Regions from separate parts of the Leclercia pneumoniae genome, predicted to be linked through region 1. Evidence: predicted binding sites of a transcription regulator. Region 1 holds the regulator's gene; each other region holds the start of a gene.
What was found. The regulator sigma-54, encoded in region 1, starts transcription at its own class of promoters, with help from an activator protein. The targets are predictions, from matches to a motif close to GTTGGCACANNTTTCGCTNT.

Region 1 (4,266 bases):
CATCTCGGCCAGCTCATGCACTGACATCTCAGAGGTATCTACGATCAGATCCGCGCGGGAACGCAGCGGCTCCAGTAGATCGCTCTCTTCATCAATAGCGCTTTCCAGCGACAGATTCTTACTGGAAAGGGGGTGCAGACGACGGGTGTCGCTATAACGACGGATTAACGTATTGCGGTCGGCATCAAGGAAGAGCAGCTGCGGGGAAAACGCTTCCGGCAGGCTGCTCATGGCCTGTTCGAAGATCTCCGGGGATTCCGGCATATTTCGTACGTCGATACTGACGGCCGCCGAGATTTGTCTGTCTGCCAGCGTTCGTGCCAGGTCGGGCAACAGCACCACCGGCAGGTTATCTACGCAGTAAAAGCCCATATCTTCCAGCGCACGCAGGGCGACGGATTTACCCGACCCGGAACGTCCGCTGACGATCATCAGCACCATGAAACTTTTCTCCTCAGGACAGCAAATGTCATAGCCATTACCCGATTACGCATCATCCTGGTTGCCTTCCGCTTCCGTGATAATTTGATAAAGCTCTTCGTCACTCTGCGCAGCGCGCAGGCGGCGACAAATGGTTTTGTCTGCCAGGCGTCTGGCGACCAGCGACAGCGTATGCAGATGGGTTTTCGTTTGATCGGCAGGAACCAGCAGCGCAAACAGCAGGTCGACAGGCTGATTGTCGATGGCATCAAAGGCGATCGGCGTTTCCAGCTGCACAAAGACGCCCACGGCGCGCAGGGTGTCCTCTTCCAGCTTGCCATGCGGAATGGCGATGCCGTTACCGATACCGGTACTGCCCATTTTCTCACGGGTCAGGATGGCTTCAAACACCACTTGCGGCGCTAAGCCCAGCTGTTTAGCCGCCAGTTCGCTGATGATCTCCAGCGCACGTTTTTTGCTCTGGCAATGAACGGCACTGCGGGTACATTCCTGGTTAAGGACATTGCTCAGTTGAAGAGCGGAATCGTTATTTATCATAATTTCACCTAAGCGCTAACGATACAAAGGGCCTGATGTGTTTCACAACAGGCCGGCCTGCATCCGTTAACTGCCCGGACAATTAGTGTTGTTTCAGTTTATCTTTATGTTTATTTAGCTGTCGGGCCAGCTTATCAATCAAGCCGTCGATAGCCGCATACATGTCCTGCCCTTCCGCACTGGCATGGAGCTCGCCACCGTTGACATGCAGGGTGGCGTCCGAGATATGAGTCACTTTCTCCACTTTCAACACAATGTAGACCTGGTTGATCCTCTCGAAATACTGTTCAAGTTTGGCAAATTTTGTATTCAAAAATTCGCGCAGCGCCTCGGTAATTTCGACGTTATGTCCAGTGATGTTGAGCTGCATAGTGTCTTCCTTATCGGTTGTGTCAGACCAGCTGCTTACGCTGGTTAGACGGCGGAATGGATAAAGACTCTCGATACTTCGCAACAGTGCGGCGAGCCACCATGATACCTTGATCCGACAGCATGGTGGTTAACTTACTGTCACTCAGTGGTTTCGCGGGGTTTTCCGCGGCGATCAATTTCTTCACCAGCGCACGGATGGCTGTCGACGATGCTTCGCCGCCGCCCTCGGTATTAACATGGCTAGAGAAGAAATACTTAAGCTCAAAAATACCGCGTGGGCTATGCAGATACTTCTGCGTAGTGACGCGGGAAATCGTGGATTCGTGCATTTCGACGGCCTGGGCGATATCCGCCAGCACCATCGGTTTCATGTACTCTTCGCCCCGTTCGAAAAAGGCCTGCTGTTGCTCGACGATACAGCGGCTGACGCGCAGCAGGGTATCGTTACGGCTCTCAAGGCTTTTAATCAGCCAGCGCGCTTCCTGCAGATTACTGCGAATAAACTGGTTATCGGAATCGTTGCGCGAGCTGGTGCACATTGAGGCGTATTGCTGGTTAATTTGCAGGCGGGGAATGCTGTCGGAGTTAAGTTCTACGGTCCACAGACCGTTATGTTTTCGCACCAGCACGTCGGGGATAACATACTCGGGCTCGCTGGTCTGGATCGACTGACCCGGACGGGGATCCAGTGACTGAATCAGATTCACGGCGGCCTTGAGCACATCTTCTTTTAGCCGCGTCACCCGCATTAAGGCCCGGAAGTCATGATTTGCCAGTAGATCCAGATGATCGCTGACGATCAGTCTGGCCTCTTCGATCCAGGGCGTCTCTTTCACAAACTGCGACAGCTGTATAAGCAGGCAGTCACGTAAATCTCTCGCCGCTACGCCAATGGGATCAAAGCGCTGAACTCGCTTCAGAACCGCTTCGACCTCTTCCAGATCGATATCGGCATCGCCAATGCTTTCAAGAATATCTTCCAGCGTTACGGTGAGATAACCGGTGTCATCAACAGCATCGACGATAGAGGTGGCGATGGCGCGATCGGTATCGGAGAACGGGGTCAGCTCCACCTGCCACATCAGATAATCCTGCAGTGACTGGGTCGTTTCCCCCTGATAAACCGGCAGTTCATCGTCCTGGTAATCCACGCGGTTACCGGAAGGGGTGCCGGCGGTGTAGATCTCATCCCAGCTGACATCCAGCGGCAGCTCGTCGGGCATCTCTTTCTGCTCAAGGGCATCGGCGGTATCAAGTGCCTCGGTGTCCTGGGACTGCTGGGTGTCTACCTCATCGTGAAGATCGGTTTGCTCAAGCAGAGGATTGCTCTCCAGCGCTTGCTGGAGCTCCTGCTGCAGTTCAAGCGTAGACAATTGCAACAGGCGGATTGCCTGCTGTAATTGTGGCGTCATTGCCAGCTGCTGGCTGAGCCTTAATTGCAAACCTTGCTTCATATTCAGAGCATTTTTCTCCGGTTACGCGTTGTTGTACCTCTTACCCTATCAGAGTCTGAAGTCTTCCCCAAGATACACGCGCTTAACATGCTCGTCTTCCAGGATCGCCTGCGGCGTGCCATGAGCAATCAGATGCCCCTGGCTCACAATGTATGCACGTTCGCAGACGGCCAGCGTTTCGCGCACGTTATGGTCCGTTATCAATACGCCGAGGCCGCTGTCGCGCAGATGCTCGATAATGCGTTTGATATCGATTACGGAAATGGGGTCAACGCCCGCAAAGGGTTCATCAAGAAGAATGAATTTTGGGTTGGCAGCCAGCGCTCGGGCAATCTCAACGCGACGACGTTCGCCGCCCGAGAGCGCCTGACCGAGGCTATCACGCAGATGTTCAATGTGGAACTCTTCCATCAGCTCGTTAGCGCGATCTTCACGCTGCTCGGCGGTAAGATCGTCACGGATCTGCAAGACGGCCATCAGGTTGTCGAAGACGCTCAGGCGACGGAAGATGGACGCTTCCTGCGGCAGATAGCCGATACCACGACGGGCACGGGCGTGCAGTGGCAGCAGACTGATGTCTTCGTCATCGATAATGATGTTGCCTGCATCGCGCGGCACAATACCGACCACCATGTAGAAAGTGGTGGTTTTACCCGCACCGTTCGGCCCCAGAAGCCCGACGATCTCACCAGAGTTTACGGTCAGACTGACATCTTCCACGACGCGGCGGCCCTTATAGGCCTTCGCAAGATTCTTTGCAGTTAATGTTGCCATAACGAATTAGTTACTCTTTTTCTGTGCCGGAGCCTGATTGCTGTTTTTGTCCTGCAGCTGCGACGGAACAAGTACGGTGGTGACGCGTTTGCCTTTTTCACTGAAGGCCTGCATTTTCTGCTCTTTCACCAGGTAGGTGATCTTGTCGCCGGTGATATTACTGTCCAGCTGCTCCAGGAACGCGTTGCCAGTGAGCACGACAAAATCTTTTGCCAGCTCATAGTGCATGTGCGAGGCGTGGCCTTTTACCGGTTTGCCATTGTCCTGCATCTGGTAGAAGGTGGCCGGATTGCCGTAACCATCGATAATCTCTTTACCATCTTCGCCACCCGGACGGGTCACGACGACTTTGTCTGCATTGATTTTGATGGTGCCCTGAGTCACCACCACATTGCCAGTGAACGTCACCACATTGCCCTGCATATCAAGAGACTGGGTGTCTGACTCGATATGAATCGGCTGCTCGGTATCACCTGTCACAGCAAGCGCAGGCAGACTGGCGGCCAGCAGTGCGCTGGCGATGACGAAATTAAGGCTGAGTTTGTTTGTTTTGAATTTCATAGGAGGTTCTAACCTTTTCAATCAGCTCTGCGTTCTTGCTGCGTAAGTTCCCGCGCATTCTGAGGCCGCTGGAATTAAATGTTGTGCCGTATAAAGTGACCAGATCCTGGGATGTGACATCCTGGGT
Region 2 (4,266 bases), 450 kb from region 1:
GTCCACGCAGCAGAGGCGCTGCACGGAGATTTGGGCATGATTGAAAGCCGTGACGTGCTGCTGTTCATCTCTTACTCTGGCTCGGCCAAAGAGCTGGATCTGATCATCCCACGCCTGCAGGAAAAATCGGTCGACCTGCTGGCGATGACCGGCAAAACCCGTTCCCCGCTAGCGCTGGCCGCCAAAGCGGTGCTGGATATCTCAGTCGAGCGCGAAGCCTGCCCAATGCACCTGGCCCCCACCTCCAGCACCGTGAATACGCTGATGATGGGCGATGCGCTGGCCATGGCAGTGATGCAGGCACGTGGCTTTAATGAGGAAGACTTTGCGCGCTCCCATCCGGCGGGTGCCCTGGGTGCGCGTCTGCTTAATAAAGTGCACCATCTGATGCGCACCGGCGATGCCATCCCGCAGGTGAAACTCACCACCAGCGTGATGGATGCAATGCTTGAACTGAGCCGTACCGGGCTGGGTCTGGTTGCGGTATGTGATGAGCGCGAGCAGGTGAAAGGCGTCTTTACCGACGGCGATCTGCGCCGCTGGCTGGTAGGCGGCGGCACGCTGCAGGCCATCGTCAGCGAGGCAATGACGCCCGGCGGCCAGACGTTGAACGCCGACAGCCGGGCCATTGAGGCCAAAGAGGTACTACTGAAGCGTAAGATCGCCGCCGCCCCGGTGGTGGATGAGCACGGCAAGCTCTGCGGTGCCATCAACCTTCAGGACTTCTATCAGGCCGGAATTATCTAGCCCTTCAGCCCCAGACGTTTTGCCAGCCGGTGCAGGTTGGCCACGTCGGTTTCCAGCGCCCGCGCGCTTGCCGCCCAACTGCGGTTGTTCTGTTCCAGCGCGCGGGTAATCATCTGCCGTTGAAAATCTTCTGTCGCTTCACGAAGGTTTTCTTTCCCCGGTGCCGGGGCATCCGCTGTCACCGCCAGGGGGGTGTCATCCTGCAGGGCAAAATGGCCGGGCTGAATCACCACCTCATCGCCATGGCGCGCAGCCCGCGCCAGTACTACCGCCCGGTGAATAGCATGTTCCAGTTCGCGCACGTTGCCGGGCCAACCGTAACTCAACAGATGTGAACGGGCGGCAGGGCTTAGCACGACGCGAGCAAGACCCATTTTCAGACGACACTGCTCGCAGAAAAAGCCCGCCAGCAGCGCCACATCTTCGCCACGCTCACGTAACGGCGGCACGGAGAGTGGAAATACGCTCAGGCGATGGAAAAGATCGGCGCGGAAATTACCGGCCAGCACCTCCTCGCGCAGATCGCGGTTGGTAGCCGCCAAAACGCGCACATTGACGCGCAGGCTGCGGTCATCCCCCACCCGCTGGATATCGCCATACTGCAACACGCGCAGCAGCTTGGCCTGCAACGATAACGATAGCTCACCAATTTCATCAAGAAACAGCGTGCCGTTGTCGGCCATTTCAAACTTACCGCTACGGTTGCTGATAGCCCCGGTAAATGCCCCTTTCACATGCCCAAAGAGTTCACTCTCCGCCACGCTTTCTGGCAGTGCGGCGCAATTGAGATAGACCAGCGGGTTGACCGCGCGCGGCGAAGCCTCGTGGATCCCCTTCGCGACCAGCTCTTTGCCAGTACCGGTCTCGCCAAAGATCAATACGTTCAGGTCAGATGCCGCCACGATGTCGATCTCTTTTTTGAGCTGTATCATCCCCGGCGAGAGGCCAATCATCTCGGTATGCGCCACGGGCTCAAATGCCGCCGGGCTACCGGGCAACATATTCTGGCTCTCCAGCTGTTCAATCAGCAGCGCATTGTTCAGCGCCCCGGCGGCCAGCGCGGCAATCAACCGCAACTCCTCATCACTGAAGGTATCGAACTGGTCAGGCGACATACCGTCGAGGGTGAGCGCCCCTATCAGATTTTGCCCGGCAAACAGCGGCAGGCCGATGCAGGCATGCACCTTCAGGCTCTCCTGCCCCGGGATGAGGCCATCGTAGGGATCGGGCAGATCGCTGTCTGCGGGAAAGCGCACCACATCCCCGGCACGGGCGATGGTTTCAAGCCGCGGGTGGCCTTCAAGCGAGAAGCGCCGCCCCAAAACATCCTGCGCCAGTCCATCGATAGCCAACGGTATAAACTGCCGCCCTTCATAGCGCAGCAGCGCCGAGGCATCACAGGCCAGTACGTGACGCAGGGTCGAAATTAAGCGTTGAAAACGGTCCTGATGACCGATACCGGTTTGCAACTCGATAGCGATTTTCGCCAGCACGTCTACGGAAAAGCTCATATCTGCCTCGTTGTCATTTTGACAATTCATAATGTCATATTGACAATATTTTAGATAGTCATTATGACTACCCATTGTGGGTTATTATTTACTAAAACCATTAAAATCAATAAATTAAAAAACTGGCACGCATCTTGATATAGGCAATACATCTTTTTTAAACATGCCGCATTTAATTATCGAGGTTGCTATGTCTATTCTGGTTAAAAATAACATTCATTGGGTTGGTCAACGTGATTGGGAAGTGCGTGATTTTCACGGAACGGAATACAAAACGCTGCGCGGCAGCAGCTATAACAGCTATCTCATTCGTGAAGGCAAAAATGTCCTGATTGATACCGTCGATCATAAATTCAGCCGCGAGTTCGTGCAGAACCTGCGTAGCGAAATTGATTTGGAGACTATCGACTACATCATCATTAACCACGCGGAAGAGGACCACGCCGGGGCACTGACCGAGCTGATGTCCCATATTCCGAACACGCCAATCTACTGCACCACCAACGCAATCGACTCGATTAACGGTCATCACCACCATCCGGAGTGGAATTTCCACACCGTGAAAACCGGCGATACCCTGGATATCGGTAACGGCAAACAGCTGATCTTCGTGGAAACGCCAATGCTGCACTGGCCGGACAGCATGATGACTTACATGACCGGCGACGCGGTACTGTTCAGTAACGACGCCTTCGGCCAGCACTACTGCGATGAACGTCTGTTCAACGACGAAGTGGACCAGACCGAGCTGTTCGAACAGTGCCAGCGCTACTACGCCAACATTCTTACGCCATTCAGCCGTCTGGTGACGCCAAAAATTACCGAGATCCTCGGCTTTAACCTGCCGGTGGATATGATTGCCACCTCCCACGGCGTGGTATGGCGTGAAAATCCCACCCAGATTGTCGAGCTGTACCTGAAATGGGCGGCGGATTACCAGGAAGACCGCATCACTATCTTCTACGACACCATGTCCAACAACACCCGCATGATGGCAGACGCCATTGCCCAGGGGATCAACGAAGTGGATCCGAACGTGGCGGTGAAAATTTTCAACGTGGCTCGCAGCGATAAAAACGAAATCCTGACCAATACCTTCCGCTCCAAAGGCGTGCTGGTGGGTACCTCCACCATGAACAACGTGATGATGCCAAAAATCGCGGGCCTCGTGGAGGAGATGACCGGCCTGCGTTTCCGTAATAAACGCGCCAGCGCCTTTGGCTCCCACGGCTGGAGCGGCGGCGCGGTTGACCGTCTCTCTACCCGCCTGCAGGATGCCGGTTTCGAAATGTCCATGAGCCTGAAAGCCAAATGGCGCCCGGACATCGACGCACTGGAAATCTGCCGCCAGCACGGTCGCGATATCGCCCGTCAGTGGGCGCTCGCTCCGCTGCCGGAAGCCACAGCAAAACCGGCCGAACCACAGCCTGCCAGCAGCTGTGCCGCCGCTTCTGCCGATCTCGGCCCGCGCATGCAGTGCAGCGTCTGCCAGTGGATTTATGACCCGGAACTGGGCGAGCCGCTGCAGGATGTTGCGCCGGGCACGCCGTGGAGTGACGTACCAGACAACTTCCTCTGCCCGGAATGTTCGCTGGGTAAAGACGTCTTTGACGAACTGGCATCGGAGGCAAAATGAATAACGGAATCGTGATCATCGGCTCGGGCTTTGCCGCCCGCCAGCTGGTGAAAAATATCCGCAAACAGGATCCCAGCGTTCCGCTGACGGTGATTGCTGCCGACAGCATGGACGAGTACAACAAACCTGATTTAAGCCACGTCATTAGCCAGAATCAGCGTGCCGAAGATCTCACCCGCCAGACGGCGGGGGAGTTCGCGGAACAGTACAACCTGCGCCTGTTCCCCTATACCTGGGTCACCGATATCGACGCCGCTGCGCACGTCGTGAAAGCGAAAGATCATACCTGGCAGTACGACAAACTGGTGCTGGCCACGGGCGCCTCCGCTTTTGTGCCGCCGGTTGAAGGCCGCGAGCTGATGATTACGCTGA
Region 3 (4,266 bases), 520 kb from region 1:
AGTTCAGCTATAAGCTCGACAGAAACTGGCTGCCGTATCTCGAACTTCAGTGGCTGGATAGATGGAATGATTACAACCGGGAGCAGTATCGAATCCGTCTGGGATTACGCTACGCGTTCTAATAAAAAAGCCGCTGATCTCTCAGCGGCTTTTTAGTGTCCGTTAGTGAAGATTAATCTTCTTTCGGACCGCGCATTGCGCGTTTACGATCGTTCTCAGTCAGGTGACGTTTACGGATACGAATTGACTGTGGAGTCACTTCTACCAGTTCGTCATCATCGATGAACTCCAGAGCTTGCTCCAGGGTCATCTTGATCGGTGGAACCAGAACCGTCGCTTCGTCAGTACCGGACGCACGCATGTTGGTCAGTTTCTTACCGGTCAGGCAGTTTACAGTCAGGTCGTTAGAACGACTGTGAATACCGATGATCTGGCCTTCATAAACTTCCGCACCGTGACCCAGGAACAGCTTACCGCGGTCCTGCAGGCTGAACAGGGCGAACGCAACCGCTTTACCCTGACCGTTAGAGATCAGAACGCCGTTGTTACGCTGGCCAACGTCGCCTGGACGAACGTCGTCGTAGTGGCTGAAGGTGGAGTACAGCAGACCGGTACCTGAAGTCATGGTCATGAACTCAGAACGGAAGCCGATCAGGCCACGGCTTGGGATCACGTAGTCGAGACGTACGCGGCCTTTGCCATCTGGATTCATGTTTTTCAGGTCGCCTTTACGCTCACCCAGAGCCTGCATGACAGAACCCTGGTGCTGCTCTTCAACGTCCAGCGTCACGTTTTCGAACGGCTCTTGTTTACGGCCGTCGATTTCGCGGAAGATAACTTTCGGACGGGAAACCGCCATTTCGAAACCTTCACGACGCATGTTTTCGATCAGAACTGACAAGTGCAGCTCACCACGACCGGAAACGCGGAAGGCGTCCGCATCAGGGGTCTCTTCAACGCGCAGCGCAACGTTGTGCACCAGCTCTTTGTTCAGGCGGTCAAGGATCTGACGAGAGGTAACGAACTTACCTTCTTTACCACAGAATGGAGAGGTGTTGACGTTGAAGAACATAGATACAGTCGGTTCATCAACGGACAGGGCTGGCAGCGCTTCAACTTTCTGCGGATCGCAGATAGTGTCGGAGATGTTCAGCTCGCCCAGACCGGTGATGGCAATGATATCGCCAGCTTCAGCGATATCGCTATCGATACGCTCCAGACCCAGGTGAGTCAGCACTTTGCCCACTTTACCGTTACGGGTTTTGCCTTCGCTATCGATGATAGTAACTTGCTGGTTAGGCTTAACTTTACCGCGCTTGATACGACCAATGCCGATAACGCCAACGTAGTTGTTGTAATCGAGCTGAGAGATCTGCATCTGCAGGGTGCCGTCGAGATCAACGTTTGGTGCAGGAACACGGTCAACAATTGTCTGATACAGCGGGGTCATGTCTTCCGCCATATCTTCGTGGTCCAGACCTGCAATACCGTTCAGCGCGGAAGCGTAAACGATAGGGAAGTCCAGCTGCTCGTCGGTCGCGTCGAGGTTAACGAACAGGTCGAATACCTGATCTACAACCCAGTCAGGACGCGCGCCAGGACGGTCAACTTTGTTGATAACAACAATTGGCTTCAGACCATGGGCGAACGCCTTTTTGGTCACAAAGCGCGTCTGCGGCATTGGGCCATCCATTGCGTCAACGACCAGCAGAACGGAGTCTACCATGGACATTACACGCTCAACTTCACCGCCGAAGTCGGCGTGGCCTGGGGTATCAACGATGTTGATACGGTAGTCATTCCATTTGATGGCGGTGTTTTTGGCGAGGATGGTAATCCCACGCTCTTTCTCCAAATCGTTGGAGTCCATCACACGCTCTTGAGTTTCGGCACGAGCATCAAACGTACCGGACTGCTGCAGCAGCTTATCAACCAGGGTAGTTTTACCATGGTCAACGTGCGCGATGATGGCGATGTTACGCAAATTTTCGATCACAACTTTGCCTCAGGCATTTAGAAATAGCGCGTTATTGTACACGGATTAATCGCACTACAAAACAGGATCACAAACATCCCCCGCAAACAAGTATTGCAGAGATGCTTTGTGATCACTTTCACGGAGCGGTAAAAGGGCACTTTAACGTAAATTGCACCAATATGGTGCTTAATGTTCACATTGAAGCACTATACTGGTGCAACATGACCATCATGGTGCAGCCCTTTTGCACTATAGTGCGCATGATAACGCCTTTTTAGGGTATTTTAAAAGTTGGCACAGATTTCGCTTTATAAAAAACATGGCATCCAGCCAGTACAAACAGAAATTGAAGACCTCGTTACCACGACGACAATGACCAATCTGGAGAGTTAAGTATGTCCGCTGAACACGTTTTGACGATGCTGAACGAACATGAAGTGAAGTTTGTTGATCTGCGCTTCACCGATACCAAAGGTAAAGAACAGCACGTCACTATTCCTGCTCATCAGGTAAACGCCGAATTCTTTGAAGAAGGCAAAATGTTTGACGGCTCCTCCATTGGTGGCTGGAAAGGCATTAACGAATCCGACATGGTTCTGATGCCAGATGCAACCACTGCGCTCATTGACCCGTTCTTCGAAGAACCAACCCTGATCATCCGTTGCGATATCCTCGAACCAGGCACGCTGCAGGGTTACGACCGCGACCCGCGCTCCATCGCGAAGCGCGCTGAAGAGTACCTGCGTTCCACCGGCATCGCAGATACCGTTCTGTTTGGGCCAGAGCCAGAGTTCTTCCTGTTTGACGACATCCGTTTCGGCGCGACCATTTCAGGTTCCCATGTTGCTATCGATGACATCGAAGGTGCATGGAACTCCTCCACCAAATACGAAGGTGGTAACAAAGGTCACCGTCCTGGCGTGAAAGGCGGTTACTTCCCGGTTCCTCCGGTCGACTCTTCACAGGACATCCGCTCTACCATGTGTCTGATCATGGAAGAGATGGGCCTGGTGGTTGAAGCACACCACCACGAAGTGGCAACGGCTGGCCAGAACGAAATCGCGACCCGCTTCAACACCATGACCAAAAAAGCGGACGAGATTCAGATCTACAAATACGTTGTTCACAACGTGGCACACCGCTTCGGTAAAACAGCGACCTTTATGCCAAAACCGATGTTTGGCGATAACGGTTCTGGTATGCACTGCCACATGTCTCTGTCCAAGAACGGTACCAACCTGTTCTCTGGCGACAAGTATGCTGGTCTGTCCGAGCAGGCGCTGCACTACATTGGCGGTGTGATCAAACACGCTAAAGCCATCAACGCCCTGGCGAACCCAACCACCAACTCCTATAAGCGTCTGGTCCCAGGCTACGAAGCGCCGGTTATGCTGGCCTACTCTGCCCGTAACCGTTCTGCTTCTATCCGTATCCCGGTTGTTGCCTCTCCGAAAGCGCGTCGTATCGAAGTGCGCTTCCCGGACCCAGCGGCTAACCCATACCTGTGCTTCGCCGCGCTGCTGATGGCTGGCTTGGACGGTATCAAGAACAAGATCCACCCTGGCGAAGCCATGGACAAAAACCTGTACGACCTGCCGCCAGAAGAAGCGAAAGAGATCCCACAGGTTGCCGGTTCTCTGGAAGAAGCCCTGCAGGCGCTGGACGCAGACCGTGAGTTCCTGACCGCGGGCGGCGTGTTCACCGATGAAGCTATCGACGCTTACATCGCGCTGCGCACTGAAGAAAACGACCGCGTGCGTATGACTCCGCACCCGGTTGAGTTCGAGCTGTACTACAGCGTTTAAGTTAGAGATGAAAACCTGGCGAATTTCTTGTCATAAAACGAAAGACGCCAGAAGATTTTTTGTTGCCGTGGAAACTTTCAGCCCATCTTCGGATGGGCTTTTTTCACCACCAACAACCTGATTTGACGAGTTTTTTACCGCGAAAACCCTATACTGCACTAAAAGAGTGCAATCAACGTCAGGAGACTGCTGAATGGCAACTGGCACGCTGCCCGATGCTGGGCAGATCCTCAATTCACTGATTAACAGCATCTTACTGGTCGATGATGAGCTGGCTGTTCATTTCGCCAACCCAGCGGCACAGCAGCTGCTCGCCCAGAGTTCACGCAAACTGTTCGGCACCCCGCTGCCGGAACTCTTAAGTTATTTTTCGCTGAATATTGGTCTGATGCAGGAGAGTCTGCAGGCGGGCCAGGGCTTTACCGATAACGAAGTGACGCTGGTGATTGACGGGCGCTCGCATATTCTCTCCCTGACCGCCCA

Region 2: a site for sigma-54 is predicted at 2,380-2,399, ahead of norV (anaerobic nitric oxide reductase flavorubredoxin). Genes of this name have one in related genera too.
Region 3: a site for sigma-54 is predicted at 2,269-2,288, ahead of glnA (glutamate--ammonia ligase). Genes of this name have one in related genera too.

The regions. Positions count from the first base shown of each region.
Region 1 covers NZ_CP071383.1:3,796,388-3,800,653, reverse strand. The annotation lists gene rapZ (RNase adapter RapZ) at 1-441, opposite strand, end outside; gene ptsN (PTS IIA-like nitrogen regulatory protein PtsN) at 487-978, opposite strand; gene hpf (ribosome hibernation promoting factor) at 1,061-1,348, opposite strand; gene rpoN (RNA polymerase factor sigma-54) at 1,371-2,804, opposite strand; gene lptB (LPS export ABC transporter ATP-binding protein) at 2,853-3,578, opposite strand; gene lptA (lipopolysaccharide ABC transporter substrate-binding protein LptA) at 3,585-4,139, opposite strand; gene lptC (LPS export ABC transporter periplasmic protein LptC) at 4,108-4,266, opposite strand, start outside.
Region 2 covers NZ_CP071383.1:3,343,888-3,348,153, forward strand. The annotation lists gene gutQ (arabinose-5-phosphate isomerase GutQ) at 1-747, shown strand, start outside; gene norR (nitric oxide reductase transcriptional regulator NorR) at 744-2,258, opposite strand; gene norV (anaerobic nitric oxide reductase flavorubredoxin) at 2,449-3,894, shown strand; gene norW (NADH:flavorubredoxin reductase NorW) at 3,891-4,266, shown strand, end outside.
Region 3 covers NZ_CP071383.1:4,312,260-4,316,525, forward strand. The annotation lists gene ompL (porin OmpL) at 1-122, shown strand, start outside; gene typA (ribosome-dependent GTPase TypA) at 173-1,996, opposite strand; gene glnA (glutamate--ammonia ligase) at 2,374-3,783, shown strand; gene glnL (nitrogen regulation protein NR(II)) at 3,977-4,266, shown strand, end outside.